Regions from separate parts of the Mesorhizobium sp. GW821-FHT04C10 genome, predicted to be linked through region 3. Evidence: predicted binding sites of a transcription regulator. Region 3 holds the regulator's gene; each other region holds the start of a gene.

Region 1 (7,552 bases), 430 kb from region 3:
CGCCGCCGGCGTGCGGTATCGCGCGGGGAAGGGCGAAGCCGTTGCGAAAGCCAGGCGCGAGGTGATCGTCTGTGGTGGCGCCTTCGGTTCGCCTCAGCTCCTGCTGCTGTCAGGCATTGGCCCGGCCGCCGAGCTTGCCATGCATGGTATTCCGGTCATCCATGAACTGCCCGGTGTTGGCAAGAACCTGCAGGACCACCTCGATTTCATCATGGGCTGGACGTCGAAAGATGCCGACATGATGGGCATCGGCCTGCGCGGCCTGCCTGGCCTGCTGCGGCACATGCTGCGCTGGCGGAAAGATGGGGGCGGGATGATCGCTACGCCCTATGCCGAAGGCGGCGCCTTCCTCAAATCCGATCCGGTGATGGAACGGCCCGACCTGCAACTGCATTTCTGCATCGCGATCGTTGATGATCATGGCCGCAAGCTGCATATGGGATATGGCTTTTCCTGCCATGTCTGCGTGCTGCGGCCGCATTCTCGCGGCGAGGTCGGGCTGTCGACGCATGATCCCATGGCACCTCCGCGCATCGATCCACGCTTTCTTTCGGACGAACGCGACGCCGAGCTTTTGCTCAAGGGGGCCAGGATGATGCGCTCTATCCTGGAGGCACCGGCGCTGGCCAGATATCGCCACAAGGAAATCTACACCGCCGGTGTTTCGAGCGACGCGGAGTTGATGTCCCACATCCGTGCCCGCGCCGACACGATCTACCACCCGGCCGGCTCTTGCAAGATGGGCGTCGACGAGATGGCGGTGGTCGATCCGCAATTGCGGGTGCGCGGACTGCAGGGGTTGCGGGTCGTCGACGCCTCGGTGATGCCGACGCTGATCGGCGGCAACACCAACGCGCCGACCATCATGATCGCTGAAAAGGCGGCGGATATGATCAGGGCAGCCGCTTGACTCCGGTCCAGGTCGGCCCGGGATACTGTTTTCATGCGCCATGAAGGGCTTGCTCCGCCCTCCGGGAAAGAAAACTGGTCGTCCCAATTGGCGATTTGCGCTTTTCCTTTTTTCGTCCTGCCCTTAGGATAAGTCTATTATTTCGCGACCCGAAATAAATGGGCCACAAGGGAGGAACCGGGAATGGCTGGCAAGAAAATATTGATGCTCGTTGGCGAATTCAGCGAGGAATACGAGATTTTCGTCTTTGAACAGGCCATGCATGCCGTCGGCCACACGGTGCATGTGGTCTGCCCCGACAAGAAGGCCGGCGATGTGCTGAAGACCTCGCTGCACGACTTCGAGGGTCACCAGACCTACACGGAAAAGCCCGGCCACGACTACATCCTCAACAAGACGTTTTCCGAGGTGGATCCGGCCAAGTACGACGCCGTCTACGCAGCGGGCGGACGCGGTCCCGAATACATCCGCATCGACAAGCGCGTGCAGGCGCTGGTGCGGCATTTCCACGAGGCCGGCAAACTGATCTTCACCATCTGCCATGGCGTGCAGATCCTGATTGCCGTCGATGGCGTGGTGCGGGGCAGGGAAGTCGCGGCGCTGCACTATTGTGAGCCGGAGGTGACGCTGGCCGGCGGCATCTACATCGATGTCGCGCCGACCGGTGCCCATGTCGATGGCAATCTCGTTTCAGCCAAGGGCTGGCCGGGCCTGTCCAACTTCATCCGGGAATGCCTGAAGGTGCTGGGCACCGAGATCCGCCACGGCGAGATCCTGATGCGCGACGAGCGCCAGGCAGCTTGATCAGGTGGCAGACTGTCGCGCCATGGCGCGGCAGTCTTCCTACGCCGCAGCTCGGGCCTCACGGAACGACACCAGCTTGCGGCGGTTTTCGTCCCACAATGCCAGTTTGACGCAACGCAGGCTGTCGAGCAGCGTGACACGGCCAATGCCGCGCAGTTCCGGATAATCCCGCAACACTTCCTGCAGCCGGTAGCCCGGCACCTTGGCGGAGAGGTGATGGACGTGGTGGACGCCGATATTGCCGGTGAACCAGTTCAGCACCGGCGGCAGGTCGTAATAGGACGAGCCATGCAGGGCGGCATGCTGGAATTCCCAATCGTCATCCTTTGCCCATTCCGTCTCCTCGAACTGGTGCTGGACATAGAACAGCCAGATGCCGGCCGAGCCGGCGAGAACGACGATCGGCAGATGGACCACCAGGAACGCACCGGGGCCGACGGCCCAGATGAGCAGGGCCGCCGCAAGCGCGATGGCGAGATTGGTGGTCATGGATGATACCCAGGGCGTCAAGCCGCCGCGCATCATGCCGACGGGCAGCCTTTGCGAAAAGATGAACAGCCAGATCGGTCCCAGACCGAACATCACCAGCGGGTGGCGATAGAGACGATAGCCAAGGCGCCCGCGCCAGGACAATCCGCGGTATTCGGCAACGGTCAACGTGAGGATGTCGCCCATGCCGCGCTCGTCGAGATTGCCGGCGCTGGCATGATGGGTCGCGTGGGCGCGGCGCCAGCAATCGTAGGGCGTCAGCGTCAGGACGCCGAGTGCGCGGCCGATCCAGTCGTCGGCATAGCGGTTGGCGAAGAAGGAGCCATGGCCGCAATCATGCTGGATCATGAAGATCCGCACCAGGAACCCGGCCGCCGGAAGGATCAGGACCAGCCCCCACCAATGGCCGTAGGCATAAGCGGCCGCGGACATGGCCCAGAGCGTGGCGAAAGGAATGAGGGTGATCGCGAGTTCGACGGCGCTGCGCCGCCGGTCCGGCTTCTTGTAGCGCGCCAGGATCTTCAGCCAGGCCCGCTTGCTGTTGGCGGCCGCGTCGGGGGAAATCATGTTCATCAGGAAGCATAGTCGGAGGCGCTCCCCTCCCGCAAGATGGCAGTCACGCGAAATTACTGTGTGTAATTGTCGCGCGACACGCCATTCCTGCCTGGTCTTCCAAATTCCGCAATGCGCGGAGGCCGGCCAGGTGGCTATCGGCGGCCGCCACCAAGGCTGTTTCTCTCCAGCCGGTCCAGCCGGTCAAGCAACTCGCTGAATCGGTTGGGAATGTCGGCTTCGGTGCGGAAAGAAGGCAAGGTACGCAGAAAGCGTGTCATCGCCTCGGCACCGAACTGGCGCCTGACTTCGGTGGCGAGCTTTTCTCCTTTTTCTGCCTTGTCGCGAGTCATCATTTCAAAATCCTGTGTCGGCTTCGAAACTCCTCCAGCAAGGGAATGGTTCCCGCATCACGCTTCTGTGGCAAGCGAAGCCGGCAGGTAAGGTAAAGTTTGAATTAAAATCGAAGTAACGCCATTGGTCACGGTTCAGGCCGGTCCGGTGGCTTACCCCTTGATTTTTGGCCGCCAAACCTCGATATCGGGCTCAAAATCCATACCATTCGAGATGACGGGAAACGGCGATGAGCGACCAGGCAAAAGACGAACGCGCGCCCAGTGAAGTCGATGCGGCAGAGGCCAATGCCGAGCGCACGGAAGGCAGTATCGACGGCGATTATGAAGCGCTTGTGCGGCTGCTGAAGGAAAATGAGGAGCTCAAGGACCGTGCGCTGCGCGTCGCGGCCGAGATGGAGAACCTGCGCCGCCGCACCGCACGCGACGTGCATGACGCGCGCACCTATGCGGTTGCGAATTTCGCCCGCGACATGCTGTCGGTGTCGGACAATCTGCGCCGCGCACTGGACGCCATTCCCGCCGAGGCCAAGGCGTCGGGTGATGCCGGCTTCAAGGCGCTCATCGAGGGCGTAGACTTGACCGAGCGCGCCATGCTGTCGGCACTGGAACGGCACGGGGTCAAGAAACTCGCGCCGGAAGGCGAAAAGTTCGATCCCAATTTCCACCAGGCAATGTTCGAAGTGCCCAATCCCGACGTTCCGGCCAACACGGTGGTCCAGGTCGTGCAGCCGGGCTATTCGATCGGCGAACGGGTGCTGCGCCCGGCCATGGTGGGCGTCGCCAAGGGTGGCCCGAAAATCGCCGCCGAGGCGCCGGTCGAGCCGGGGCCAGTGAATGAGCAGGCGGAGAAAGATGCTTGATAGGCAGTAGGCAGTAGGCAGTAGGCAGTAGGCAGTAGGGGAAGTAAGGCAGTCGTATCAATCGCGCGGCTTCGTGCTATTCATACGTGCAAAGCCCTACTGCCTAACCCCTATTGCCTCATGCCCTTAAATCCCATCGCCCTTCTCGACTATGCCGGCGTTGCCGTTTTCGCGGCGACCGGGGCGTTGGCTGCGTCGCACAAGCAACTCGACATTATCGGTTTCCTGTTCCTGGCCAGCGTCACCGGCATTGGCGGCGGCACGTTTCGCGACCTCATCCTCAATGTGCCGGTCTTCTGGGTGGGAAACCGCGACTATGTGCTCATCTGCGCTGTCGTTGCGGTCCTGGTCTTCTTCACCGGGCACCGTGTCGAATCCCGCTACAAGCTGCTGCTGTGGCTCGACGCCATCGGGCTGGCCGCCTTTTCGGTGATGGGCGCGGCAAGGGGCCTGGCAATCACCGGTTCGCCCGTGGTTTCGATCATCACCGGCATGCTGACCGCGACCTTTGGCGGCATATTGCGCGATCTCCTGGCCGGTGAGCCTTCCGTGCTGCTGCGGCCGGAAATCTACGTCACGGCGGCCCTGGCCGGCGGCGCCATCTTCACTCTGGGCGATGTCGCCGGATTGCCGCAGATTGTCTCGGGGTTGGCCGGCTTCGTCGTGGCGTTTGCCGTGCGCGGTGGCGCGCTGCGTTTTGGCTGGTCGTTTCCGTCGTACAGGAGCCGGCCGGGAAGGCGGCCGGAGGATATTCCGTGAGTGAGTAGGAAATAGTCAGTAGTCGATAGGCAGCCCGTGATGTCGCGGCGTAGCGTTCACTACTCACCGCTCACTTCAAGCCGCGAAACGCTGCGCTTCCCCGCCATAGTAGTTGACGTAGCGGGCGCCGATCTCCTTGACCGGCATAACCACGAACACGTCGACCGTCGAGAATTCACGGTCGATGACGCAGCCGTCGCCGATGCGGGCGCCGACCCTCAGATAGCCCTTGACCAGAGGCGGCATCGCCGCGATCGCCGCCTTGGCGTTGACCGCCTCGATCGGCATCAGGTCCATGGAGCAGTACCGATCGGAAACCGCGCGCACGTCCCAGGCGGAGTTGGTACGGCAGTGATGGGCAAGATAGGTCAGCGCCTCGGCATGCGCGGCCGGCACAGTGCCGTGGAAGGAAGCGCAGCCGGTCATCACGCCGATTTCGTAGTGATTGATGTAGGCCCAGATGCCTTGCCACAGCGCCTCGATGGTGCGCTTCGAGCGGTATTGCGGCAAAACACAGGAGCGGCCGAGTTCGAGAAAACGCTGGCCGGGATGGCGGGCGATGAGCTTGGTCAGCTCGAATTCGCCTTCGGAATAAAAGCCTCCGGCGGTGGCCGCGATTTCTTGCCGCAGCAGCCGATACGTGCCGACGATGCGGCGATGTTCGGGGCCGGAAAGCGTGGTGTCCAAGACCAGAAGGTGATCGCAGAGCGGATCGAACCGGTCGGCGTCGCGGCGATCCTGCGCCTGGAACAGGTCCTTCCTGGCGCCAAGCTCGTCGTAAAATACCCGGTAGCGCACTTCCTGCGCGGCCGCGATCTCGGCCTCGTTGCGGGCGAGCCGCACTTCGAGGTTGCCTATACGGCCGAGCGCTGCGCCTTTTATGACGGAATCGACATTACGTCCGGCAAGCAAGGCGCTGCTGGCGTTCGGCCGAGTGTCACATTCCGGCATAACTGTATGCACGAGTGATTCTCCTTCGAGCCATCCCTCTTGGCACGGGGATACGGTGTAGGTGCAACAGGATTGTGACAGTACCGTGATACGGCGTCGCGGGCAATACTTCGTCGGCTGGCGAAAACGGTCAACCGGCTACGTTAGATGAGAAGACATGAAGCGTGTCGCGCCTACGCGGGCCGCGATGCCGTGCTTCAGGCTTCTTGTTTTCATGCATGTCCTCCCGGCAAAACCGGGGTCACTTTTGGTTGACATGCATCGGCCGCGGGCCAGAAAACCGGTTCAAGCGGCGACCTGGCCCTCGACGGCGTTGACCAGCGCATCGGGGTCGAGCGGCTTGGTGACGAAGCCGCTGGCGCCGTGGGCGAGCACCGCATGGCGGGTCTTTTCCTGGCTGTCGGCCGACAGCACCATGATCGGCACCGGCGGGACCGACATTTCCTCCTCATGGCGGCGTATCGCGGCAATCGCGTCCAGCCCATCCATGACCGGCATGTGCAGGTCCATCAGCACCACGTCGAAGCGATGCTTGTGCCCGGCGCTGGTGACGGCCTCCACGGCGGCCTTGCCATTGCCGACCACCTTGACGCGGTGCCCTGCCTTCAACAGCGTGGCGCGGGCCAGCATGGCATTGATGTCGTTGTCCTCGGCGATCAGCACGGACAGGCCCTGCTGTCGGTCGGTCGAGGTGCGGAGCGCCGGGGCGCGGCGCTTCTCCGGCTGCGGCTGCGCAAGCGCCGGCCCATGGCTGGTCAAAAGGACACGCAAAAGTGTTCCTCCGCGCACCGGCCGGGCAAGGAACGTCGCGTAGCCGCTGGCGCGGAACTCGCCAAGCATGCCGCGGTCCGTCGGCGCTATCAGCGTGACGGCTTCGCAATCGGAAAAGCCGCTTAGGCGCAGCCGCCTGAGCAGCCTCCCGTCGCTTTCTTCCATGGCGGCGTCGACCAGGAGCACGTCACAGCCGTCGGCCAGGGACGCGGCCTGCGCCACGGTGGCGGCGATACCGGCCGTACCGCCATTGGCGCGGATGGTGCGGGCGATGGCGTCGGCCTCGACGGCGTTCCTGGACAGGATCACCGCGTGCCTGCCGGCAAGCGCATTCTGCCGGCCTTGCGGCGCGTCGGTGGCCTCCGTGGCCGGGATTTCGAAGACAAATTCCGACCCTTGGCCAAGCCGGCTGGAGACCGAAATCGTGCCGCCCATGGCAGTCACCAGGCGCTTGGAGATGGCAAGTCCCAGTCCCGCCCCGCCATGCGTGCGCGTCGAGGTGCCGTCGGCCTGCTCGAACTCCTCGAAAATGCGCTCCATGTCCTCGTCGCGCAGGCCGGGACCGGTGTCGGCGATGGTGAAGCAGATGCGATCGCTGGTCTCGGTGCGGGCGCGCGCGACGCTGACCAGCACGCCGCCGCTGTCGGTGAACTTGATGGCGTTGCCGATGAGGTTGAGCAACACCTGCCTGACCCGGCCCGGGTCGGCGGTGATCATCTGCGGGACATCCGGCTCGACATGGCAGCCGAGGCCGATATCCTTGGCAAAGGCGCGCGCGGCGAGCAATTCGATAATGTTGTCGGCGATCTCGCGCACCGACATCGGCTGCGGTTCCGGGTCGAAGCGACCGGCCTCGATCTTGGAATAGTCGAGCAGGTCCTCGATCAGGGCGAGCAAGGCACTGGCCGAGGTCGAGATGGCGCCGACATAGGTCTGCTGCTCCGGCGACAGGCTGGTGTCGGCGAGCAGCCTGGCCATGCCCATGATGCCGTTCATCGGCGTGCGGATTTCATGGCTTACGGTGGCGAGAAAGCGCGATTTCGCCTGGCTTGCGAATTCGGCTCTTTCGCGCGCGGTGATCAGCGAGGATTCGGCGCGCT
Region 2 (7,552 bases), 1.1 Mb from region 3:
AAGCTCGACGACACCACCATTCCGCGCGCGCTGGAGGAACTCTATGCGCTTGGCATCAAGCCCGACTGGTGGAAGCTGGAGCCGCAGGCTTCGAGCGGCGCCTGGGCCAGGATCGAAGCGGTGATCCTGAAGCATGATCCGTGGTGCCGCGGCATCGTCCTGCTTGGCCTGGAAGCGCCGCAGGACGAGCTGGAGGCGGCTTTCGCCGCCACCGCCAAGGCACCCATCGTCAAGGGGTTTGCCGTCGGCCGCACCATCTTCGTCCACGCGGCCGAGGAGTGGCTGGCCGGCAGGATGTCGGATGACGAGGCTGTCGCCGACATGGCCTCGCGCTTCGAGCAACTGACCGAAGCGTGGCTTGCCGCGCGCGGACGCAAGGCGGCATAAGAAGGCGCGGCACAAGGACTGCGGAGGAAACACAATGAGCAAGACAATCCGCCTGACGATGGCGCAGGCGCTGACCCGCTTCCTGTCACGCCAGATGACCGAGATCGACGGCAGACGAGTGCCGATCTTCGGTGGTGTCTGGGCGATCTTCGGCCATGGCAATGTCGCCGGCGTCGGCGAGGCGCTCTACCAGGTGCGCGACGAATTGCCGACCTTCCGCGCCCACAATGAGCAGGCGATGGCGCATGCGGCGATCGCCTACGCCAAGGCCAATTTCCGCCGCCGCTTCATGGCCGCGACCTCTTCGATCGGCCCGGGCGCGCTCAACATGGTGACGGCCGCGGCGCTTGCCCATGTAAACCGGTTGCCTGTCCTGTTTTTGCCCGGCGACGTCTTTGCCAACCGCATCCCCGACCCGGTGCTGCAGCAGGTCGAGGATTTTTCCGACGGCACGGCAACGGTCAATGACTGTTTCCGCCCGGTGTCGCGCTATTTCGACCGCATCACCCGGCCTGAGCAGATCATCCCGGCACTCAGCCGCGCCATGCAGGTGCTGACCGATCCGGCCGATTGCGGGCCGGTGACGCTGTCGCTTTGCCAGGATGTGCAGGCCGAGGCCTATGATTATCCCGAGAGCTTCTTTGCCGAACGGGTCTGGCACCAGCGCCGGCCGCGCCCGGACCGCCATGAGCTTGCCGCGGCTGTCGCGGCGCTGAAGGGTGCTAAGAAGCCGCTGATCATTGCCGGCGGCGGCGTGCTCTATTCTCAAGCCTCAAGCGAACTGGCCAAATTCGTCGAAGCCGCCGGCATTCCGGTCTGCGAGACGCAAGGCGGCAAATCCTCGCTGCCGGACGATCATCCGCTCAACATGGGGGCAGTCGGCGTCACCGGCACTTCGGCGGCCAACCGGCTGGCGGAAGAAGCCGATGTGGTGCTGGCCATCGGCACGCGGCTGCAGGATTTCACCACCGGCTCGTGGGCGCTGTTCAAGAATTCCGGCAAGACCATCATCGGGCTCAACGTCCAGCCTTTCGATGCCGGCAAGCACCGGGCGCTGCCGCTGGTCGCCGATGCGGCCGAAGGGCTAGCTGAACTCGGTGCCGCTCTGAAGGGCTGGAAAGTGCCTGCCGCCTGGACCGACAATGCAGCCACCGGCAAGAAGGCCTGGCAGGCCGACGCGGCCAAGGTGACGGCGTCGACCAATGCCGCTTTCCCTTCCGACGCGCAGGTGATCGGTGCCGTGCAGCGGGCCATGGGCTCAGGCGTGACGCTGCTGAATGCATCGGGCGGCCTGCCGGGCGAACTGCATAAGCTCTGGCAGGCGGGCGCGCCCGGCTCGTACCATGGCGAATACGGGTTCTCCACCATGGGTTACGAGATCGCCGGCGGGCTCGGCGCCAAGATGGCCAAGCCCGACCAGGAGGTCGTCGTCATGATCGGCGACGGCTCCTACCTGATGATGAATTCCGAAATCGCCACATCGGTTATGCTCGGCTTGAAGCTGACCATCGTGCTGCTCGACAACCGTGGCTATGGCTGCATCAACCGGCTGCAGATGGCGACCGGCGGCGCCAACTTCAACAATCTCCTGAAGGACGCGCGCCACGAGATCCTGCCCGATGTGGACTTCGCCGCCCATGCGGCGAGCCTGGGCGCGATATCAGAGAAAGTACCCTCGATCGCCGGGCTCGAAAACGCGCTGCAGAAGGCCAAGAAGAACGACCGCACCACCGTTGTGGTCATCGACACCGATCCGCTGGTTTCCACCGATGCCGGCGGCCACTGGTGGGACGTGGCGGTGCCGGAAGTCTCGGCGCGACCACAGGTCAACGCGGCGCGCAAGGCCTATGACGAGAAGCGCCAGATGCAGAGCGTCGGCGATTGATGCGAGCTCCCTTCTCCCCGTCCCTATACGGGGAGAAGGTGCCGGCAGGCGGATGAGGGGCGGCGCCAGCGGCCAAAGAATGAACTGTTCTAATCTGGAGTGACGACTTGAAAGCCAAACTGGGCATGTCCCCCATCGCGTGGTGGAACGACGATCTTGCGGAACTGAGCGATGACGTGTCGCTGGAGGAGTGCCTGCGCCAGTCGCGTTCGGCCGGCTTCACCGGCATGGAAATGGGCCGGCGTTTTCCCAACGACCCCGCCGTCATGCTGCCGATCCTGAAAGCGGCCGACGTGACGCTGTGCGGCGGCTGGTTTTCCGGAACGCTGGTCGATGAGGAGATGGGCAAGAACAAGGACCGCATCCAGCCGATGATCGACCTGTTCAAGGCGGTCAATGCGCCCTGCATCGTCTATGGCGAGGTCGGCCGCTCGATCCAGGGCGACCGGTCGAAGCCGCTCGCCACCAAGCCGAAGCTCACCAGTGACGAAATGAAGGCCTATGGAAGGCGCCTGACCGAGTTCGGTGAATGGTGCGCCGAGCAAGGCATGCCGCTTTCCTACCACCACCACATGGCGGCGGTGGTCGAGACCGAGCCGGAACTCGATGCCTTCATGCGCCATTCCGGGGCGGGGATTCCGCTGCTGCTCGATGCCGGGCACCTGGCCTTTGCCGGCGGCGACGTGCTGCGCGCCATCGACAACCACCACAAGCGCATCAGCCATGTCCATGTGAAGGATGTGCGCATGGGCGTGATCGACAAGCTCGACCGCACGAAACAGTCCTTCCTGGACGCGGTGGCGCTCGGCGCCTTCACCGTGCCGGGCGATGGCTCGCTCGATTTCGGCGCCATCGTGCAGCGCTTCGCCGACCATGGCTATGAAGGCTGGTTCGTGGTCGAGGCCGAGCAGGACCCGAAGAAGAACCCGCCGCTCAAGATGGCGCAGGTCGGCCACAAGGAACTGATGCGGGTGATGACATCAGCCGGTTACATGGTCGAAACCCAGGGTTTTCCGAATGCCTGACGCGATGGGTTCACGGCGAGGCAGGTTGCTGTAGATTGGCCCGATGAAAGATTCCGAGCACCCGTTCTTCCGCCCCTTGTGGCGGCGTGTCGCCGTCGTCGCGGTCTGCGTCATCTGGTCGATCATCGAGTTCGCCACCGGCACGCCGTTCTGGGGCGTCATTGCGCTCGGCTTCGCCGGCTATGGCGTCTGGCAGTTTTTTTATCTGTACAAGCCGGTTGATGAGAGCAAGGCGACGGCCGAGGCCGAACCGAAGGAGTAACTGATCGCGTGCGTTGGCGATTAGCTTGCGGCGCTTCCACCTTCGTCATCCTAGGACGGAGCAAGGAGCGCAGCGACGCAGCGCAGACCCTAGGATGACGAAGATGGAAGCGCGCCGACCAAAGATTTGCGATGGCCCTTTCAAACAGACGGCTTGGCTTCACGGAGCCCCTCAAGCCAGTGGAATAGGAGAGACAAAAATGTCGAAGCTGCTCGTGAAGGCCGACAAGAGCCATGGCCGCGTCGCCCACGTCACGCCGAAAAGCGCCGGCTGGACCTATGTCGGTTTCGACCTGCATCGGCTGCGGCCTGGCGAAAGCGCCTCGGGAAAGACGGACGATCGCGAGGTCTGCCTGGTGTTCGTCACTGGCAAGGGCACCGCGAAAGCCGGCGGCAAGGATCTTGGCCTGCTCGGGGAACGCATGTCGCCCTTCGAAGGCAAGCCTTGGTCGGTCTATATCCCCGAGGGATCGGACTGGTCGGTAACGGCCGATACCGAACTGGAACTGGCGGTGTGCTCGGCGCCCGGTCTTGGCGGCGGCCTGCCGGTTCGGGTGATCGGACCCGACGATCTCGGCCAGGAGGTGCGCGGCAAGGGCACCAACACCCGTTACGTCACCAACATCCTGCCGGAAGGCAAGCCGGCGGACTCGCTGCTGGTGGTCGAGGTCATCACGCCCGGCGGCCACACGTCGAGCTACCCGCCGCACAAGCATGACCAGGACAATCTGCCTGATGAATCCTATCTCGAGGAAACCTACTATCACCGTCTCAACCCGCCGCAGGGCTTTGCCTTCCAGCGCGTCTACACCGACGCCGACAAGAACGGCCATCGCGCGCTGGACGAAGCCATGGCGATCGAGGATGGCGATGTCGTGCTGGTGCCCGAGGGTTATCACCCCTGCGCCGCCTGCCATGGCTATGATCTTTACTATCTCAACGTCATGGCCGGGCCGAAGCGGACGTGGAAATTCCACAATGCCCCCGAGCACGAATGGTTGATGAAGGCCTGATCATTCCGGCGGCGCCGGCTGAAGTTATTGGTCCAGCTTGAAAAAATCGTCGGCTAAGGACCGCCTGGCTCGATTTGCCTTCGAAAACCCTTCAAAGCTTCGTCAATCCGTCATGGAAATCACCTATGGCAACGGATCTGACGAGGACTTCCCATGCGTTATGCCATCTATTTCACCCCCCGGCAGGACGAACCGCTGGCGCGGATCGCCGCGAATTGGCTGGGCCGCGACCCGTTCGGCGCGGCGACAAGGCCGGTCGAGGCCGTGGCCGATCTGGCGGCGGCGGAAGTTGCCTTTCACACCGCTTCGGCCCGCCGCTATGGCTTCCACGCGACGCTGAAAGCCCCCTTCCGGCTTGCGGCCAACGAGAGCGAGACCTCGCTGCGCGCGGGGCTCGACCATTTCGCCGAAGCGACGCCGGTGGTGACGATACCGCGGCTCGTCGTCAGTCAGATCGACAGCTTCTTCGCGCTGGTGCCCGAGGGACCGTTGCCTTCGCTCAACCGTTTCGCCGACGAGGTCGTGCGCGACTTCGACCGCTTTCGCGCGCCACTGACCGAGGCCGAGATCGAGCGGCGCAGCCCCGATTCGCTGAAGCCGGCCGAGTTCCGCAATCTCTGCCAGTGGGGCTACCCCTATGTCTTCGAGACCTTTCGCTTCCACATGACGCTGTCGGGTCGGGTCGGGCCACAGGAAAGCCCTCGTCTTCGCCTAGCAATCGACAGCCTGTTCGCCGAAGTGCTGCAACAACCTGTGCTGGTGGACGCGCTGACGCTGTTTGTCGAGACCGAACCCGGGGCGCCGTTCATGGTGCTTTCCCAGCACGCGCTGGGACGCCGACCGGCCAGAAAAATCGCCTGAACAAGCCCTGTCCCAAATGATCAAGGACTGCCCGAAATGACCGCCGAGACCGTTCTTTCCAACGCCCGCATCGTGCTTGCCGACGAGATCGTCGAAGGGTCGCTGGTGCTACGCGACGGCTTCATCGCCGGCATCGATGCCGGTGCTGCCCGCACCGGCGAGGACATGGGCGGCGACTATGTCATTCCGGGGCTGGTCGAACTGCACACCGACCACCTCGAGGGCCATTACGCACCACGGCCGAAGGTACGCTGGAACCCGATCGCCGCGGTGCTTGCCCATGACGCCCAGGTGGCGACGGCCGGCATCACCACCGTGCTCGACGCCTTGCGCGTCGGCATGGATGAGGACGCCGATCTCACCTTGGCCGATATCCGCAAGCTGGCCGATGCAATCGAGGACAGCGTCGCGCAGGATCGTCTGCGCGCCGATCATTTCCTGCATCTGCGTTGCGAGGTTTCGGCGCCGGATTGCCTGCAGGCCTTCGCCAATTTCGATCAGGACGACCGGGTCAAGTTGGCCTCGCTGATGGACCATGCGCCCGGCCAGCGTCAGTTCGTCAATCTCGAAACCTATGCCTATTACTACCAGCGCAAGCTGAAGCTGACCGACCGCGACTTCAAATTGTTCTGCGAGAAGCGGATGGCGGAATCGGCGCGCTATTCTGCGCCGAACCGCGCGGTGATCGCCGCTGCCTGCCAAGAGCGCGGCATCGTGCTCGCCAGCCATGACGACGCCACGTCGAGCCATGTCGACGAGGCGATCGAGCAAGGCGTGCGGGTCGCCGAGTTCCCGACCACCGAGGAAGCGGCGCGCGCTTCGAAGGCCGCGGGCCTGGGCGTGCTGATGGGCGCGCCTAACGTCATGCGCGGCGCTTCGCATTCGGGCAATGTCTCGGCGCGCACGCTGGCCAGCGACGGCCTGCTCGACATACTGTCATCCGACTATATTCCGTTCAGCCTGATCCAGTCGGCCTTCTTCCTCGGCGACATGGTCGAAGGCATTTCGCTGCCGCAGGCGGTCGCCATGGTTTCGAAGAACCCGGCGGAAGCCGTTGGCCTGACCGACCGCGGCATCATCGAACAGGGCCGCCGCGCCGATCTGGTGCGCGTGCGTGTCGACGACCATGTTCCGGTCGTGCGCACCGTCTGGCGTCAGGGGCGCCGGGTCGCATGATGGTGTCGGCCTTGATCGAACGTGAACTGTCCGCCGAGACGTTTCCGATCCGCCACGGCGTCTTTGTCGCCGTCGTGGGGCCTAGTGGCGCCGGCAAGGACACGGTGATCGGCTACGCCCGCGCGCTCTTTGCCGACGAGAGCCGGCTGGAGTTCGTCCGCCGCGTCATCACCAGGCCGAGCGATGCCGCGAGCGAGGATCACGACACGCTGGCCGACGCGGCCTTTGTCGAGGCCGAGGCCGACGGCGCCTTCGCAATCTCGTGGGAAGCACACGGCTTGCGCTATGGCCTGCCCGCCGACGTCGACTGGTCGGTCGCCAATGGCCATGTCGCGGTCGCCAATGTGTCGCGCGCGATCATCCCCACCTTGCGCGAGCGCTATGCCAATCTGGCCATTGTCGAGATCACCGCCTCGCCTGATGTGCTGGCCGAGCGGCTGGCAATGCGGGGCCGCGAGTCGCGCGGCGAAGTGCTGGCGCGCCTGGCGCGCAGCGCCAACGTCACCCTGTCCGGCCCCGGCGTCACCTCGATCGACAACAGCGGCCAACGCGAGGTCGCCGGCGAACGTTTCGCCGAGCTGCTGCGCAAGGCAATGGCCTTCTCCGACATGTCGGGTATGATCTGATTCAACTCGCCAGCGTGATTCCGGCACCACGACTTGACTAAAAGACGACTTGAGGCACGCCGACTGAAGTCGCTTGGCGCGAGCCGCCTTGGCGTGAGCAATCTCCAGATTTGATTTCGCCGCATCATGGCGCACGGCCACGTATCCGGTGCATCGCTGCTGTTCGCCGCTGGCAGGCCGCATGCCCGCCCGCGCCTGGCCGCCGGTGTCACACCGCTGTAACAGACATTTCGGATGGTGGCTCTCGTTGTAATCACTACAGGCAGCGAACGAGCCGGCCACCATGACTTATGATGCACCCGAAGAGCAGAAAATGAC
Region 3 (7,552 bases):
GCCACCGACAAGCCGATGTCCGACGCCGACCTGGAAAAGAACGGCCTCGTGCAGTTCCCGATGGTGATGGGCGGCATCGTTCCGATCGTCAACCTCACCGGCGTCAAGCCGGGCGAGCTCGTCCTCGACGGCAAGACGCTGGCCCAGATCTATCTCGGCGCCATCACCACCTGGGACGACGCCGCGATCAAGGCGCTGAACCCCACCCTCACCCTGCCGTCGACCGCGATCGCCGTCGTGCATCGTTCGGACGGTTCGGGCACCACCTTCAACTTCACCGACTATCTGGTGAAGCTCTCGCCCGATTGGAAGGACAAGGTTGGTTCGGACACCGCCGTCGAATGGCCGACGGGCGTCGGCGCCAAGGGCAGCGAAGGCGTTGCCAACACCGTCAAGCAGACCGACGGCGGCATCGGCTACGTCGAATACGCCTATGCCAAGCAGAACAACCTTTCCTACTCCAAGCTGGTGAACGCTGCCGGCAAGGTCGTTGAGCCGTCGCTCGAATCCTTCGGCGCCGCCGCTTCGAATGCCGACTTCAAGACTGCCAAGAACTTCAACGTCATCATCACCAACGAGCCCGGCGACACCACCTGGCCGATCGCCGCCTCCACCTGGGTCCTGATCCACAAGGCTCCGGACGATGCCGCGACCACCGGCGAAGCCCTGAAGTTCTTTGCCTGGGCCTACAAGGACGGCAAGGAAACCGCCAAGGCGCTCGACTATGTCTCGATCCCCGACAGCGTCGTCGACCTGATCAAGGCGTCGTGGAAGGCCGACATCCAGGCCGGCGGCAAGCCCGTCTACGCCGGCGAGTAACATCTTCCTAAGGAGCGCCGCGACCGTGGCGCTCCTTTTCCCTCAACCCTGAAAGAGCCGAGCTTGACATGAGCGCTGTCCAGGAAGCCTTGCCAGCCGTCAGAGGTTCCCGCGATGCCACCGTTCGACGGTTCGCGCTGACCGACTCAATCTTCCACGCGACAACCCGCGCCGCCGCGATATTGGTGCTGGTGCTGCTTGGCGGCGTCGCGATCTCGCTATTTGCCGGTTCGTGGCAAGCCCTGTCGACTTTCGGCTTTTCCTTCCTGACCAGCGAAAGCTGGAACCCGGTGACGGAGAAGTTCGGTGCGCTGGCCCCGATCTACGGCACCATCATCACCTCGGCAATCGCCATCCTGATCGCCGTGCCGCTCGGCATCGGCATCGCCATCTTCCTCACCGAGCTTTGCCCGCGCCCGCTTCGGCGCCCGATCGGCATGGCGGTGGAATTGCTGGCCGGTATCCCTTCGATCATCTATGGTATCTGGGGCCTGTTCGTGCTGGCACCGTTCCTGCAGACGACCGTTCAGCCTTTCATCATCAGCGTGTTCCACGGTATTCCGGGCCTCAACAGCCTGTTCGCCGGCCCCCCTTATGGCATCGGCCTGCTCACCTCGGCGATGATCCTGGCCATCATGATCCTGCCTTTCATCACCTCGATCACCAAGGACGTGTTCGACACGGTGCCATCGGTGCTGAAGGAATCGGCCTATGGGATCGGCTGCACGACCTGGGAGGTCACGCGCCGGGTCGTCATCCCCTACACGCGCATCGGCATCATGGGCGGCGTCATGCTGGCTCTCGGCCGCGCGCTTGGTGAAACAATGGCGGTGACCTTCGTCATCGGCAACGCGCACCGCATCTCGACGTCGCTGTTCGCGCCGGCAACGACCATCTCGGCGACCATCGCCAACGAATTCACCGAAGCCGTCGGCGATCTCTACACCTCCTCGCTGGTCGCGCTCGGCCTGATCCTGTTCGTTATCACCTTCCTGATCCTTGCCATCGCACGCTACATGCTGATGCGCATCGATGCCCGCACGGGAGCCTGACCGATGTCGACAGCCACATCGCTTCACCAAAGCCGCAAGCGCAAGAATGGCGTGATGATGACGCTGTGCGTCATCGCCGCCGGCATCGGCCTCGCCTGGCTGGCGCTGATCCTCGGCGCACTGCTCTACAAGGGCCTGTCGGGGGTCTCGCTGTCGGTCTTCACGGAAATGACTCCGCCGCCCGGTGACGCCGGCGGCCTGCTCAACGCCATCTACGGCAGCATCGTGATGACCATCATCGGCATCATCGTCGGTACGCCGATCGGCGTGCTGGCAGGCACCTACATGGCTGAGTATGGACGCTTCTCGAAGCTCACCACCGTGGTGCGCTTCATCAACGACATCCTTCTGTCGGCGCCATCGATCATCATCGGTCTGTTCGTCTATGAGCTGATGGTGCGACCGATGGGGCATTTCTCGGCGATCGCGGGGGCCGTCGCGCTGGCCATCCTGGTCATCCCGGTCGTCGTGCGCACCACCGAAGACATGCTCAATCTGGTGCCGAACGCGTTGCGCGAAGCCGGCACCGCGATCGGCGCGCCGCGCTGGGTGGTCATCCGTTCGGTTGCCTATCGCGCGGCGCTTTCCGGCATCGTCACCGGCATATTGCTGGCCATCGCCCGCATCTCCGGCGAGACCGCACCCCTTCTTTTCACGGCGCTGAACAACCAGTTCTGGTCCAGCAATCTCAACGCGCCGATGGCCAGCCTGCCTGTCACCATCTTCCAGTTCGCTCTCAGTCCCTACGAGGAATGGCAGCAGCTGGCCTGGACCGGCGCACTCATAATCACATTGACGGTTCTCGCGCTCAGCATCTTTGCGCGCAGCCTGACCGGACGCAGAGAGGACAAATGAGCCAGATGTTGTCTCCAGACATGACGATCGCCGCCGAGGCGGCGGCCAAGGCCAAGATCGAGGTCAAGAACCTCAACTTCTACTACGGCCAATCGAAGGCGCTGAAGGATATCACGCTATCGCTGCCCGAGCGCAGCGTCACCGCCTTCATCGGCCCTTCCGGTTGCGGAAAGTCGACGCTGCTGCGCGTCTTCAACCGCATCTACGAGCTCTACCCCAAGCAGACCGCCGAGGGCCAGGTGCTGCTCGACGGCCAGAACGTTCTCGACCGCTCGCAGGACCTCAACCTTTTGCGCACCAAGATCGGCATGGTGTTCCAGAAGCCGACGCCGTTCCCGATGTCGATCTACGAGAACATCGCCTTCGGCGTCAGGCTCTATGAGAAGATCAGCAAGGCCGAGATGGACGGTCGTGTCGAGCAGGCGCTGAAGCGCGCCGCTTTGTGGACCGAGGTCAAGGACAAGCTCAATGCCAGCGGCCTCAGCCTGTCGGGCGGCCAGCAGCAGCGGCTGTGCATCGCCCGCACGGTGGCGGTGAAGCCGGAGGTCATCCTGCTCGACGAGCCGGCCTCCGCGCTTGATCCGCTGTCGACCGCCAAGATCGAGGAACTGATCGACGAGCTGCAGGCCGACTACACGATCGTCATCGTCACCCACAACATGCAGCAGGCGGCGCGCGTCTCGAAGCAGACCGCCTTCATGTATCTTGGCGAACTGGTCGAATTCGACCGCACCGAGAAGATCTTCACGTCGCCTCGCGAGAAGCGCACGCAAGACTACATCACCGGCCGCTTCGGCTGATCGCACGCATACGAGGACCAGGATCATGGCCGAACATACAGTCGCAGCCTTCGACGAGGATCTCGGACAGATCAGCAGGCTGATCAGCGACATGGGCGATCTCGCCGGTTCGATGGTCGGCGGCGCCACCAAGGCGCTGCTGAATTCCGACAACGCGCTGGCACAGCGCGTAGTCTCCGACGACGCCATCATGGATGCGCGCCAGCGCGAACTCGACGATCGCGCCATCACGCTGATCGCCAAGCGCCAGCCGATGGCCGACGATCTGCGCCATGTCGTCGGGTCGATCCGCATGGCCGGTGACCTCGAACGCATTGGCGACCTTGCCAAGAACATCGCCAAGCGCGTCGGCACCGTCGGTCTCAACGCAACGCCGCGCGACCTGTCGCATTCCATCGACGCCATGGCGCAGCTGGTGCTGATCCAGGTGCAGGGCGTGATCGAGGAGTATGCGGCGCGCGACGCCGCCGCGCTTGCGAAGCTGCGCGCCGACGACGAACGCATCGACGTCAAGTACACCTCGGTGTTCCGCGAACTGCTGACCTACATGATGGAGGATCCGCGCAACATCACCGCTTGCACGCATCTGTTGTTCTGCGCCAAGAATCTCGAACGCATCGGCGACCATGTGACCAACATCGCCGAGAACGCGTACTATGTCCTGACCGGCACGCAACTGCCCGCCAACCGCCCCAAACAGGACGAGACGGCGATGTCGGCGCCGGCGGCTTGAGCGTTGGAGCGGTTCATCGTTTCGCGGAAACGCCGACCCGCTCTATCTCTTTGTTTCACGCAATTCAGGATGGAAAACCGCTACACATTTTTTCCTGGGATTGCTTTAGAGGTGACCAGTCAATGATCGCACCACGCATCATGGTGGTGGAGGACGAGGAGCCGCTCGGCGTGCTCCTCCGCTACAATCTGGAATCGGAAGGTTATCAGGTCGAGGTGGTAACCCGCGGCGATGAAGCCGAAATCCGGCTGCAGGAAAACGTGCCCGATCTCCTGGTGCTCGACTGGATGGTGCCGGCGGTGTCCGGCATCGAACTCTGTCGCCGGCTAAGAATGCGCCCCGAGACCGAACGGCTGCCGATCATCATGCTGACCGCGCGGGGTGAAGAAAGCGACCGCGTGCGCGGCCTTTCGACCGGTGCCGACGACTATCTGGTCAAGCCGTTCTCGACGCCGGAATTCATGGCCCGCGTCAAGGCGCTGCTGCGCCGCGCCAAGCCGGAAGTGCTGTCCAGCGTGCTCAAGGTCGGCGACATCGTGCTCGACCGTGAATCGCACCGAGTCTACCGCAAGAAGAGCGAGATCCGGCTCGGGCCGACCGAATTCCGCCTTCTGGAATTCATGATGCGCCATCCCGGCCGCGTCTTCTCGCGCAGCCAACTGCTCGACAATGTCTGGGGTGAGACGATCTATATCGACGAGCGCACCGTGGACGTGCATGTCGGCCGCCTGCGCAAGGCGGTCAACAATGGCCGCATGCCCGACGTCATCCGCACCATCCGTGGGGCAGGCTACGCGATCAGGGAAGATTAGAGCCTTGAGGCGGAAGCGTTGATAGGTTGAATGTGTCCACTCCCGGGTCACACGCATTGACAATTGGCTGAGACGCTCATGGCCTCGTCATCTTTGGGCGAAGCAAGGAGCGCAGCGACGCGGCGCGGACCCCTGGAGCTGCTCTGCAGCCCAAGGATCCATGCCGCGACCTCAAAGCGTTGCCACGGCGCAAGTTCTGCTCCGCTGCACTGCGTGGCATAGGTCACGGAATGGATCCCAGGGTCTCCGCGACGGAGCTTCGCTCCTGCTCCGCCCACGGATGACGACGGCCAATCTCCAAGTAAGCGAGGGTCTACGGCATCAACGACGAATGCCAGCTCAGGCAACGCTCTTCCCGGCACTGCCTCTTGCCTGCACGCCCGGCGCGAAGATCTCCTGATCGACGAAGGTCAGTGCGCGCATGGCGCAGCCCTCGCGGATCAGGGGCAACTCGTTCGGTTCGGTGTCGAACGAAATCGATTTCGAGTGCTGGCCGCCGGCGGTCTGGGCGATCGCCTCGCGCAATGCCGGCTCGATCAGGTCGAAGGCGGCGGCGCTGACGCCGACCATGGCCACGGGGGCGGGATCGATCAGCGCAAACAGGCTGCCGAGGCCATAACCCAGTGCTTCTCCGGCCTTGCGATAGGCTTCGCGCTCGGGCCCGGCTCGTTCCCGCGCCGTCGTCGCCAATGCCCGCATCTGCGCGTCGCTGACGTCGGCGACCGGTTCGGTGTCCTCGCCAAGCTGCCTGGCATTGCGCCAGATGGCGTAGTTGCCGGCATAGGCCTCGACGCAGCCGCGCCGCCCGCAGCGGCAGAGCGCGCCGCCTGGCCGATGGATCATGTGGCCGAACTCGCCGCCCGACGAATGGGTGCCGGTGAACAGCTCGCCCTTCAGCACAAGGCCCATGCCGATGCCGTGCGACAAAAGGATGGCGATGAAGTCGTCGCGGTAGCGTTCGGGGTCGCGCCAGCGCAGCGCCACCGCCATCATGTTGCAGTCGTTCTCCATGGTGGCCGGGATGCCGAACTCGGCTTCCAGTATGTCGGCGAAGGCGATGTCGGTCTGCGGCGTGATCGGCGACCACAGCATGGCCCTGGCCTTGGTGTCGGTGATGCCCTGGATCGCCAGCGCGATGCGGGCGACGCTGCGTACGTCGATATCGGGATCCTCGAGGCGCCGCCGTACAATGGCGACGCATTCACCGATCAGCGCCTCGCGCGACATGGTCAGCGTGTCCAGCCGGCGCTGTTCCTCCGATATCACCTGGCCGGCATAGTCGATGACGGCGACGGACAGGAAATTCAGCGACAGCACCACAGTCATGATGGCCGCGGCCTCCGGGTTGAGGCCGAGGCCGACCTGTGGCCTGCCGCGTTTGAGCGCACCGGCCTCGCTCGGCTTGCCCTCGACCAGGATGCCTTCGCCGATCAGGTCGGAAGAGATCGCCGATATGGTTGAATGGCTGAGGCCGGTGGTCGCGGCGATCTCGGTGCGCGACGGTTGGCCGGCCCGGCGCACGGCCGCAATCACCATGGCGCGGTTGCGCCGGCGCAGATCGTCGTGGCGGATTCCGACCGACATACTTTCCCACATCCTCCCCGTCGCCGTGGTTCTTCCTGCCCCTCGAACACTGCCGGTGACTGGGGCAAATACTGGCAGAAGCGGCTGGTGCTGTCATTTATTTATTGCGAGGCTCGAAAAAAAGTCCACGACACCTCAAGATCCATCAGAATCGATGTTGACAGCGTTCCGACGATGGATCAGTATTTTTTTTGAGGCTCGAAAAAATAGAGCCTCTGTGCCGGCCTTCGGGTCAGTTTGGTCGCGCCATACGCGGCGCAGGGAGGATATCATGAAGAGATTCACGGCCGCCATCCTGGCGGGTGTCGCCATGTCGCTGACGCTTGCGTCGGTCGCGCAGGCGAAGGACAAGGTCATCGGTGTTTCGTGGTCGAACTTCCAGGAAGAGCGCTGGAAGACCGACGAGGCCGCCATGAAGAAGGCGATCGAGGCCGCCGGCGACAAGTACATTTCCGCCGATGCGCAGTCCAATCCCGGCAAGCAGCTTACTGATGTCGAAAGCCTGATCTCGCAGGGCGCCAACTCGCTGATCATCCTGGCGCAGGATGCCTCGGCGATCGGCCCGGCGGTGCAGAAGGCACTGGACGAAGGCATTCCGGTCGTCGGCTATGACCGCCTGATCGAGAACAAGGACGTCTTCTACCTGACCTTCGACAACAAGGAAGTCGGCCGCTTGCAGGCCGGCGCAGTGTTCAAGGTCAAGCCGGAAGGCAACTATGTCTTCATCAAGGGCTCGGGTGCCGATCCGAACGCCGATTTCCTGTTCTCGGGCTCGATGGAAGTGCTCAAGGCGGCCATCGACAGCGGCAAGATCAAGAATGTCGGCGAGGCTTATACGGACGGCTGGCTGCCCGCCAACGCCCAGAAGAACATGGAACAGTTCCTGACCGCCAACGA
Region 4 (7,552 bases), 3.5 Mb from region 3:
CCGAAACAATCCACCTTCAACCTGACCGGCGGCTTCCAGGTCAAGCCGGAGTTCCTGTCGCTCTATCTGGCGCTGTCCTGCTACACGGCGGCATTCATCGCCGAAATCGTGCGCGCCGGCATCAGGGGTGTCAGCAAGGGCCAAACCGAGGCGGCGGGAGCCCTCGGGCTGCGATCCGGGTCTATCCTGCGGCTGGTTGTGGTGCCGCAGGCAATGCGCATCGTCATCCCGCCGCTGACCAGCCAGTATCTCAACCTGACCAAGAACTCGTCGCTGGCGATCGCCATCGGCTATCCGGACCTGACGGCGACAGCCGGCACGGTTCTGAACCAGACCGGACAGGCGGTCGAAGGCGTGCTGATCATGATGATCGCCTATCTCATCCTCAGCCTGGTGACCTCGGCCGTCATGAACGTGGTCAACGCCAGAATGGCGCTGGTGGAAAGGTAGAGCCATGCAGGAACACGATATGTCCTGGGTGCGCACCGAAATGGCCTTGGCGCAGCCCGCGCCCACAAGCGTCCGCGGCCCGATGGCCTGGGTGCGCAAGAATCTGGTCGGCACGGTTGGCGACACCATCCTCACCATCCTTGGCATCGTCATCGTCGCCTGGATCCTGCCACAGGTCGTCAACTGGGCGTTCCTCAACGCGCAGTGGACAGGGCCGGACCGCACCGTCTGTGCGACCGTTGCACAAGGCGGCATTCAGCCGGATGGCTGGACCGGCGCCTGCTGGGCTTTCGTCAATGCCAAGTTCGGCCAGTTCATGTTCGGCACCTATCCGATCGAGGAACGCTGGCGGCCGATCCTGGTTGCCATCCTGTTCGTGGCGCTGCTGGTGCCGATGCTGATCCCGCGTGTCCCCCGCAAGGGGCTGAACGCCATCCTGCTTTTCCTGGTGCTGCCGATCGTCTCCTTTTTCCTGCTGATCGGCGGCGTATTCGGCCTGCCGCATGTCGAGACCTCGCGCTGGGGGGGCCTGCTGGTCACGCTCAGCCTGTCCTTCGTCGGCATTGCCGTGTCGCTGCCGCTGGGCACGGTGCTGGCGCTCGGCAGGCGTTCGAAAATGCCGATCATCAAGACGTTGTGCGTGATATTCATCGAAACGGTGCGCGGCATCCCGCTGATCACCGTTCTGTTCTTCGTCAGCGTCATGCTGCCGCTTTTCCTGCCGGCTGGCGTCACCTTCGACAAGTTCCTGCGGGCACTGATCGGCGTGTCGCTGTTTGCCGCCGCCTATATGGCCGAAGTCGTGCGTGGCGGCCTGCAGGCAATTCCCAAAGGCCAGTATGAGGGCGCCGATTCGCTCGGCCTCGGCTATTGGCAGAAGATGGGGCTGATCGTTCTGCCGCAGGCGCTGAAGCTGGTCATTCCCGGCATCGTCAATACGTTCATCGGCATGTTCAAGGACACCAGCCTGGTCCTGATCATCTCGATGTTCGACCTGCTCGGTGTCGTCAAGCAGAACTTCTCGGACGCCAACTGGGCGACGCCGCAAACGGCCCGGTCCGGCCTGGTGTTCGCCGCCTTCGTCTTCTGGCTGTTCTGCTTCGGCATGTCGCGCTATTCAATGTACACCGAACGCCGGCTCGACACCGGCTACAAACGCTAAACGAAAGACCAAGGGGACCCTGTCAATGGCCACCGAAAATGCCGTCAGCGCGGAAGAGATCAAGGTCAACGCCGCCAAGATGCACATCTCGACCACCGATGTCGCCATCGACATCATCGCCATGCACAAATGGTATGGCGAATTCCATGTGCTGAAGGACATCAATCTGAAGGTGATGCGTGGCGAGCGCATCGTCATCTGCGGGCCCTCAGGCTCCGGCAAGTCGACCATGATCCGCTGCATCAACCGGCTGGAGGAGCACCAGAAGGGCAAGATCATCGTCGACGGCAAGGAACTCACCAATGATCTGAAGAAGATCGACGAGGTGCGCCGCGAGGTCGGCATGGTGTTCCAGCACTTCAACCTGTTCCCGCATCTGACCATCCTGGAAAACTGCACGCTGGCGCCGATCTGGGTGCGCAAGACGCCCAAGAAGCAGGCCGAGGAAATCGCCATGCATTTCCTCAAGCGCGTGAAAATCCCGGAGCAGGCCAACAAGTATCCGGGACAGCTTTCAGGCGGCCAGCAGCAGCGCGTGGCGATCGCGCGCTCGCTGTGCATGAACCCGCGCATCATGCTGTTCGACGAGCCGACCTCGGCGCTCGACCCGGAAATGATCAAGGAAGTTCTGGAGACCATGGTGGGGCTCGCCGAGGAAGGCATGACCATGCTGTGTGTCACGCACGAAATGGGCTTTGCCCGCAAGGTCGCCAACCGGGTGATCTTCATGGATCAGGGCCAGATCGTCGAGCAGAACACGCCGGCCGAGTTCTTCGACCATCCGCGCCATGAGCGCACGAAGCTGTTCCTGTCGCAGATCCTGCACTGACCGGTCCCAAACCGAGCGCAAGAGCCCGGCCGCAATGCGGCTGGGCTCTTTTCTTATGGATCGGCTGATGCGATTGGCGGCAGGGCAGCGGGCGTCATCGATGAGAAAAGTCCTGCGTTTCCTTTCCATGTCGCTTGCCGCGATCCTGCTTGCAGCGGCCCTCGGCACGCTGGTGCCGCGTCCGCTCTGGCCGGCGGCATCCGCGGGCGAGGGCACGCGGCACATATTGGTGCTGAAGAACCCGATCCACACCGACATCGCCATCCCGGTGGACGATGCCGTGCGTCAGCGCTTTCATTTTCTGGTCGAGGCCGGCATCCCGGCCGATAGTCCGGAGGTGCGCTACATCGTCTTCGGCTGGGGTGGCCGCGCCTTCTATCTGGAAACACCGACCTGGTCCGAACTCAAGGCCGGTCCGGTGATGAAGGCGCTGACCCTCGATGCCTCGGTGATGCATGTTGATGTCGCAGGCGCCATCGCCGAACCACATCCGGATGTCGCGGGCTTCGACATTGACGGGAGGCGGTTCGCGGCGTTGCTCGATTTCATCCAGGCCAGTTTTCAGCAGGGGCCGAACGGTCCGATCCATGTCCAGAACGCCGCCTATTCAAAATTCGACGGCTTTTTCGAAGCCAACGGCCACTTTAACGCGCTGGTCGGCTGCAACACCTGGACCGCTGCCGCTCTGCGTACCGCAGGCCTGCGGACCGGCTGGTGGAACCCGCTGCCGGTGTCGCTGGGGTGGTCGATGCGGTTGTATAACTGAGACTCGGCAACGTTTCCGAGATGGACGCCGGCGCCAAAGCCGCCAATCTCCCCCCAGGGTGGAGGAGAGGTCCGGAAGGACAAAGGGGGGCGCTGTCCCGCCAGGCCATCGGGCTGACTTGTCTCGACGTCCTACCGTCTGACGACCTTCGGTTCCTCCCAGCCATAAAGCCAGTCGAGATCAGCCGCGAGCTTCTCCGCCGGCCGCGTCGCCAGCACCAGGTTGCGGGCCAGCGCCACCGGGCCTCGGGCGTGCCAGGCAAACCGGTTGAGCGCACCGCGCTTGAGAACCTTCTCCACGCGCGGCCGCCGCAGATTCTCCCAGATGGTGAGGCTCTGTCGCGGATCGGCGGGGAAGTCGGCGACCAGAGTGGCAAGCGTCGCGGCATCCTCGATCGCCATCGCCGCGCCCTGTGCCGCGAACGGCGTCATCGCATGCGCGGCATCGCCGATCAGCGCAATGCCGGCCGGCGTTGTCCAAGGCTGTTTCTGTTCGACGGTATGCAGCGGCCAGGTCAGCCACGGCCCGGCTATTTCCACCAGCTTCACGAGTCCTGGCGCGGTGCCGCGCATGGCGGCGGCGAGGATGCCGGGATCGGCATGGCCGGACCAGCCCTCGGCAATGCGCTCGCCCTTGGTGAAGGCGACGAGGTTGAATGCGTCGCCCTTGCTGACGGGATAGGCGACCATGTGGAAACCCGGATGCAGGAACGTCGTGACGCAATCGACTGCGGAGATCGCGGCGAAGGCCCGCCCGGCGCTGCTGTCGGCCGCGACGGTGGTGCGCCATGCCAACTCTCCCGAAAAACGGCTTCTTGGCGATGCCATCCTTCTTGCATCGACAAGCCCGCGCACCGACGACCAGACGCCATCGGCCCCGACCAGCAACGAGCCTTGTTCCTCCGCAGTCTTGCCGCCGATCTCGACGGTCGCCGTGACACCATGGCTGCCAGTCGCAATTCCTTGGACGCGCGCCCCGACGGTGAGATGGATATCAGGCATCTCGGCAGCACACGCCATCAGCGCGCTCTGCAGGTCGGCCCGATGCGCGACGAGATAGGGAGCGCCCCAATGGTCTTCACCCGACTGCCCCAACGGCACATGCGCCAATTCGCGCAACGTCCTCGCATCCTTCAGCACCACTGCCTCCGGCCGCACCGCCGCCGGCAACAGCCGGTCGAGTACGCCGAGGTCACGCAGGATGCGTGTCGCGTTGGGGGAAAGCTGGAGGCCGGCGCCTACAGCTTCCAGGCGCGGCGCTTGCTCGAACACCCGCACTGGGTAGCCGCGTCTGGCAAAAGCAAGTGCCGAGGTCAGCCCGGCGACGCCCGCTCCGGCGATGACGATTTGCCGGGAGCCTTTGTCGTCCATCAGGTCCGTCGCGAGGGAATCAGGCGGCCTGGTCGATGTAGAGGCAGCCGGCAGGCAGCGTTTCCGTCGCCTTCAGCTTCGGCGAATAGCGGTAGAGCGTCGAGCAATAGGGGCAGACCTTCTCATTGTCGTCGCCCATGTCGAGAAACACATGCGGGTGATCGAAAGGCGGGTTGGCGCCCGTGCACATGAATTCCTTGACGCCGATGTCGATCGCCGGATGGCCCGCATCGTTCTGGAAATGGGGAATGGAACCGCCTGCCATCGTCGTCTCCTTAACGCAGTCTCGCATGCATCTGGATCATAACAGGTCTCTTTGCAAGATCGATGAAATGAAACTGTCGCAAAAGCCTGTCAGAGGATAAGTTAAGCCGGTTAACCGGCTGAGCGGTGGAAAGAGCAGGAACCATGAACGAACTGAAGCCGGTGCAGAGCGAATTCATCAATGTCGAAGCGGCGAGCCCGGAAGGCGGCAATCCCGATCGTTTCGTCAATCGCGAGTTTTCCTGGCTGCAGTTCAATCGCCGCGTGCTCGAGGAATCGCTGAACACCCATCATCCGCTGCTGGAGCGCGTCCGTTTCCTCTCGATCTCGGCTGCCAATCTCGACGAATTCTTCATGGTGCGGGTCGCCGGCCTCGCCGGCCAGGTCCGCGAGGGCATCGTGCTGAAGAGCCCTGATGGCCGCACTCCCGAACAGCAGCTCGAACAGCTGCTGCGCGAGGTCGAACGGCTGCAGGAAGACCAGCAGAAGAGCCTTTCGGCGCTGACTGTGCTGCTCAACAAGGAAGGCATCGAGACCATCACCCGCGACGCTCTGACCAAGGACGAGAAGATCTGGTTGGAAGAGCATTTCCAGGATCAGGTGTTTCCGGTGCTTACCCCGCTGTCGATCGACCCGGCGCATCCGTTCCCGTTCATTCCCAATCTCGGCTTCTCGATGGCCCTGCAGCTTCGCCATCGCAAGAACGGCGAGGAAATGAGCGCGCTCCTGCGCCTGCCTGTGGCGCTGAAGCGCTTCATCCGTCTTCCGGATCGCAAGCACCATGTCCGCTTCATCCCGCTGGAAGAGGCGGTCGGGCTCTATATCGGCAAGCTGTTCCCTGGCTACGAGGTCAAGGGCTCAGGCACGTTCCGCATCATCCGCGACAGCGATATCGAGGTCGAGGAAGAATCGGAAGATCTGGTGCGCCTGTTCGAGACGGCGCTGAAGCGCCGTCGTCGCGGATCGGTGATCCGCATCGAGTTCGACAAGCTGATGCCTGACGAATTGCGCGATTTCGTGGCCAGCGAACTCGGCGTCTCATCGAGCCGCATCAGCGTCCTGACCGGGCCGCTGGCGCTCAGCCAGATCTCCGAGATCGTCGCCGTGCCTCGCGACGACCTCAAATTCAGACCCTACAATCCGCGCTTTCCCGAGCGCATCCGCGAACATGGCGGCGATTGCTTTGCCGCCATCCGCGAGAAGGACATCATCGTCCACCACCCCTACGAATCCTTCGACGTGGTGGTGCAGTTCCTGCGCCAGGCAATGGCCGACCCCGAAGTGGTGGCGATCAAGCAGACGCTTTACCGCACCTCCAACGACAGCCCGATCGTGCGCGCGCTGGTCGACGCGGCCGAGGCCGGCAAGTCGGTGACCGCACTGGTCGAGCTCAAGGCGCGCTTCGACGAGGAAGCCAATATCCGCTGGGCGCGCGACCTGGAGCGCGCCGGCGTGCAGGTCGTGTTCGGTTTCCTCGAACTGAAGACCCATGCCAAGATGTCGCTGGTGGTGCGGCGCGAGGACGGCAAGCTGCGCAATTACGTGCATCTTGGCACCGGCAACTACCATCCGGTCACCGCGCGCATCTACACCGACCTGTCCTTCTTCACCACCGACCCGACGATTGCCCGCGACGTCGCGCAGCTGTTCAATTTCATCACCGGCTATGCCGAGCCGACCGCCGAAATGCGGCTCGCGATCTCGCCGTTCACGCTGCGCAACCGCATCCTGCAGCACATTTCCGACGAAGTCGCCCATGCGCTGGAAGGCAGGCCGGCGCGCATCTGGATGAAGATGAACGCGCTTGTCGACCCGATCATCATCGACGCCCTCTATGATGCCAGCCGTGCCGGTGTCGAGATCGACCTCGTCGTGCGCGGCATCTGCTGCCTTCGGCCACAGGTGCCGGGCCTGTCGGAAAACATCAGGGTCAAATCGATCGTCGGCCGCTTCCTGGAGCACAGCCGCATCTATTGTTTCGGCAACGGCCATGGCCTGCCGTCGGACGAGGCGATCGTCTACATCTCCTCGGCCGACCTGATGCCGCGCAATCTCGACCGTCGCGTCGAGACCATGGTGCCGATCACCAATCCAACTGTGCATGAACAGGTGCTCGGCCAGATCATGCTCGGCAACATCATGGACAATCAGCAAAGTTTCGACGTATTGGCTGATGGAACCTCCCGGCGCGTGGTGCTGGAGGAGGGCGAGGAACCGTTCAACGCGCAGGAATATTTCATGACCAATCCGAGCCTGTCCGGACGGGGTGACGCGCTGAAGTCGCATGCGCCCAAACGCATTGCGCAGTTCAAGCGCCGCAAGAAGAACGCCGCAGCGTCCACCTGATGCTGTCTGATTCCCAGGGCCGGCTGCAGGACCGCCGACCGCTGTCCATCATCGACATCGGGTCGAATTCGATCCGCCTCGTTGTCTATGAAGGGCTGGCGCGCTCGCCGACCATGCTGTTCAACGAAAAGATGCTGGCTGGTCTTGGCCGCGGCATCGTTTCGACCGGCAAACTCGACCCCGAGGCGGTGACGCGCTCGATGGAAGAGTTCCGCCGCTTTCGCGCGCTGTCCGATCAGGCCGGCGCAGAGCATATGTATGTCTTGGCCACCGCCGCCGCGCGCGAGGCAATCAACGGACCCGATTTCATCCATCGGGCCGAGGACGTGCTCAAGACCGAGATCCGGGTGATCAGCGGGCGTCAG

Evidence for each region. The regulator PhoB, encoded in region 3, activates phosphate uptake and scavenging genes when phosphate is short. The targets are predictions, from matches to a motif close to TGTCATNNANCTGTCAT.
Region 1: olsB (l-ornithine N(alpha)-acyltransferase) is a predicted target of PhoB. The motif match lies at 5,745-5,761, and genes of this name have one in related genera.
Region 2: AC07UC_RS02605 (DUF1045 domain-containing protein) is a predicted target of PhoB. The motif match lies at 4,669-4,685, and genes of this name have one in related genera.
Region 4: AC07UC_RS25360 (RNA degradosome polyphosphate kinase) is a predicted target of PhoB. The motif match lies at 4,906-4,922, and genes of this name have one in related genera.

Annotation. Positions count from the first base shown of each region.
Region 1 covers NZ_JBWKTL010000001.1:2,097,949-2,105,500, forward strand. The annotation lists gene AC07UC_RS10135 (GMC family oxidoreductase) at 1-910, shown strand, start outside; gene AC07UC_RS10140 (DJ-1/PfpI family protein) at 1,094-1,714, shown strand; gene AC07UC_RS10145 (fatty acid desaturase) at 1,754-2,776, opposite strand; gene AC07UC_RS10150 (hypothetical protein) at 2,911-3,111, opposite strand; gene grpE (nucleotide exchange factor GrpE) at 3,339-3,971, shown strand; gene AC07UC_RS10160 (trimeric intracellular cation channel family protein) at 4,092-4,730, shown strand; gene olsB (l-ornithine N(alpha)-acyltransferase) at 4,806-5,681, opposite strand; gene AC07UC_RS10170 (hybrid sensor histidine kinase/response regulator) at 5,967-7,552, opposite strand, start outside.
Region 2 covers NZ_JBWKTL010000001.1:562,799-570,350, forward strand. The annotation lists gene AC07UC_RS02580 (bifunctional 5-dehydro-2-deoxygluconokinase/5-dehydro-2-deoxyphosphogluconate aldolase) at 1-387, shown strand, start outside; gene iolD (3D-(3,5/4)-trihydroxycyclohexane-1,2-dione acylhydrolase (decyclizing)) at 422-2,272, shown strand; gene iolE (myo-inosose-2 dehydratase) at 2,380-3,297, shown strand; gene AC07UC_RS02595 (DUF3329 domain-containing protein) at 3,341-3,559, shown strand; gene iolB (5-deoxy-glucuronate isomerase) at 3,759-4,571, shown strand; gene AC07UC_RS02605 (DUF1045 domain-containing protein) at 4,725-5,432, shown strand; gene AC07UC_RS02610 (alpha-D-ribose 1-methylphosphonate 5-triphosphate diphosphatase) at 5,469-6,608, shown strand; gene phnN (phosphonate metabolism protein/1,5-bisphosphokinase (PRPP-forming) PhnN) at 6,605-7,234, shown strand; gene AC07UC_RS02620 (MurR/RpiR family transcriptional regulator) at 7,518-7,552, shown strand, end outside.
Region 3 covers NZ_JBWKTL010000001.1:1,671,260-1,678,811, forward strand. The annotation lists gene pstS (phosphate ABC transporter substrate-binding protein PstS) at 1-819, shown strand, start outside; gene pstC (phosphate ABC transporter permease subunit PstC) at 888-1,871, shown strand; gene pstA (phosphate ABC transporter permease PstA) at 1,875-2,726, shown strand; gene pstB (phosphate ABC transporter ATP-binding protein PstB) at 2,723-3,526, shown strand; gene phoU (phosphate signaling complex protein PhoU) at 3,552-4,259, shown strand; gene phoB (phosphate regulon transcriptional regulator PhoB) at 4,382-5,071, shown strand; gene AC07UC_RS08165 (ROK family protein) at 5,411-6,655, opposite strand; gene xylF (D-xylose ABC transporter substrate-binding protein) at 6,927-7,552, shown strand, end outside.
Region 4 covers NZ_JBWKTL010000001.1:5,195,373-5,202,924, reverse strand. The annotation lists gene AC07UC_RS25390 (amino acid ABC transporter permease) at 1-450, shown strand, start outside; gene AC07UC_RS25385 (amino acid ABC transporter permease) at 455-1,612, shown strand; gene AC07UC_RS25380 (amino acid ABC transporter ATP-binding protein) at 1,692-2,441, shown strand; gene AC07UC_RS25375 (TIGR02117 family protein) at 2,542-3,207, shown strand; gene AC07UC_RS25370 (FAD-dependent monooxygenase) at 3,339-4,577, opposite strand; gene AC07UC_RS25365 (zinc-finger domain-containing protein) at 4,597-4,842, opposite strand; gene AC07UC_RS25360 (RNA degradosome polyphosphate kinase) at 4,986-7,187, shown strand; gene ppx (exopolyphosphatase) at 7,187-7,552, shown strand, end outside.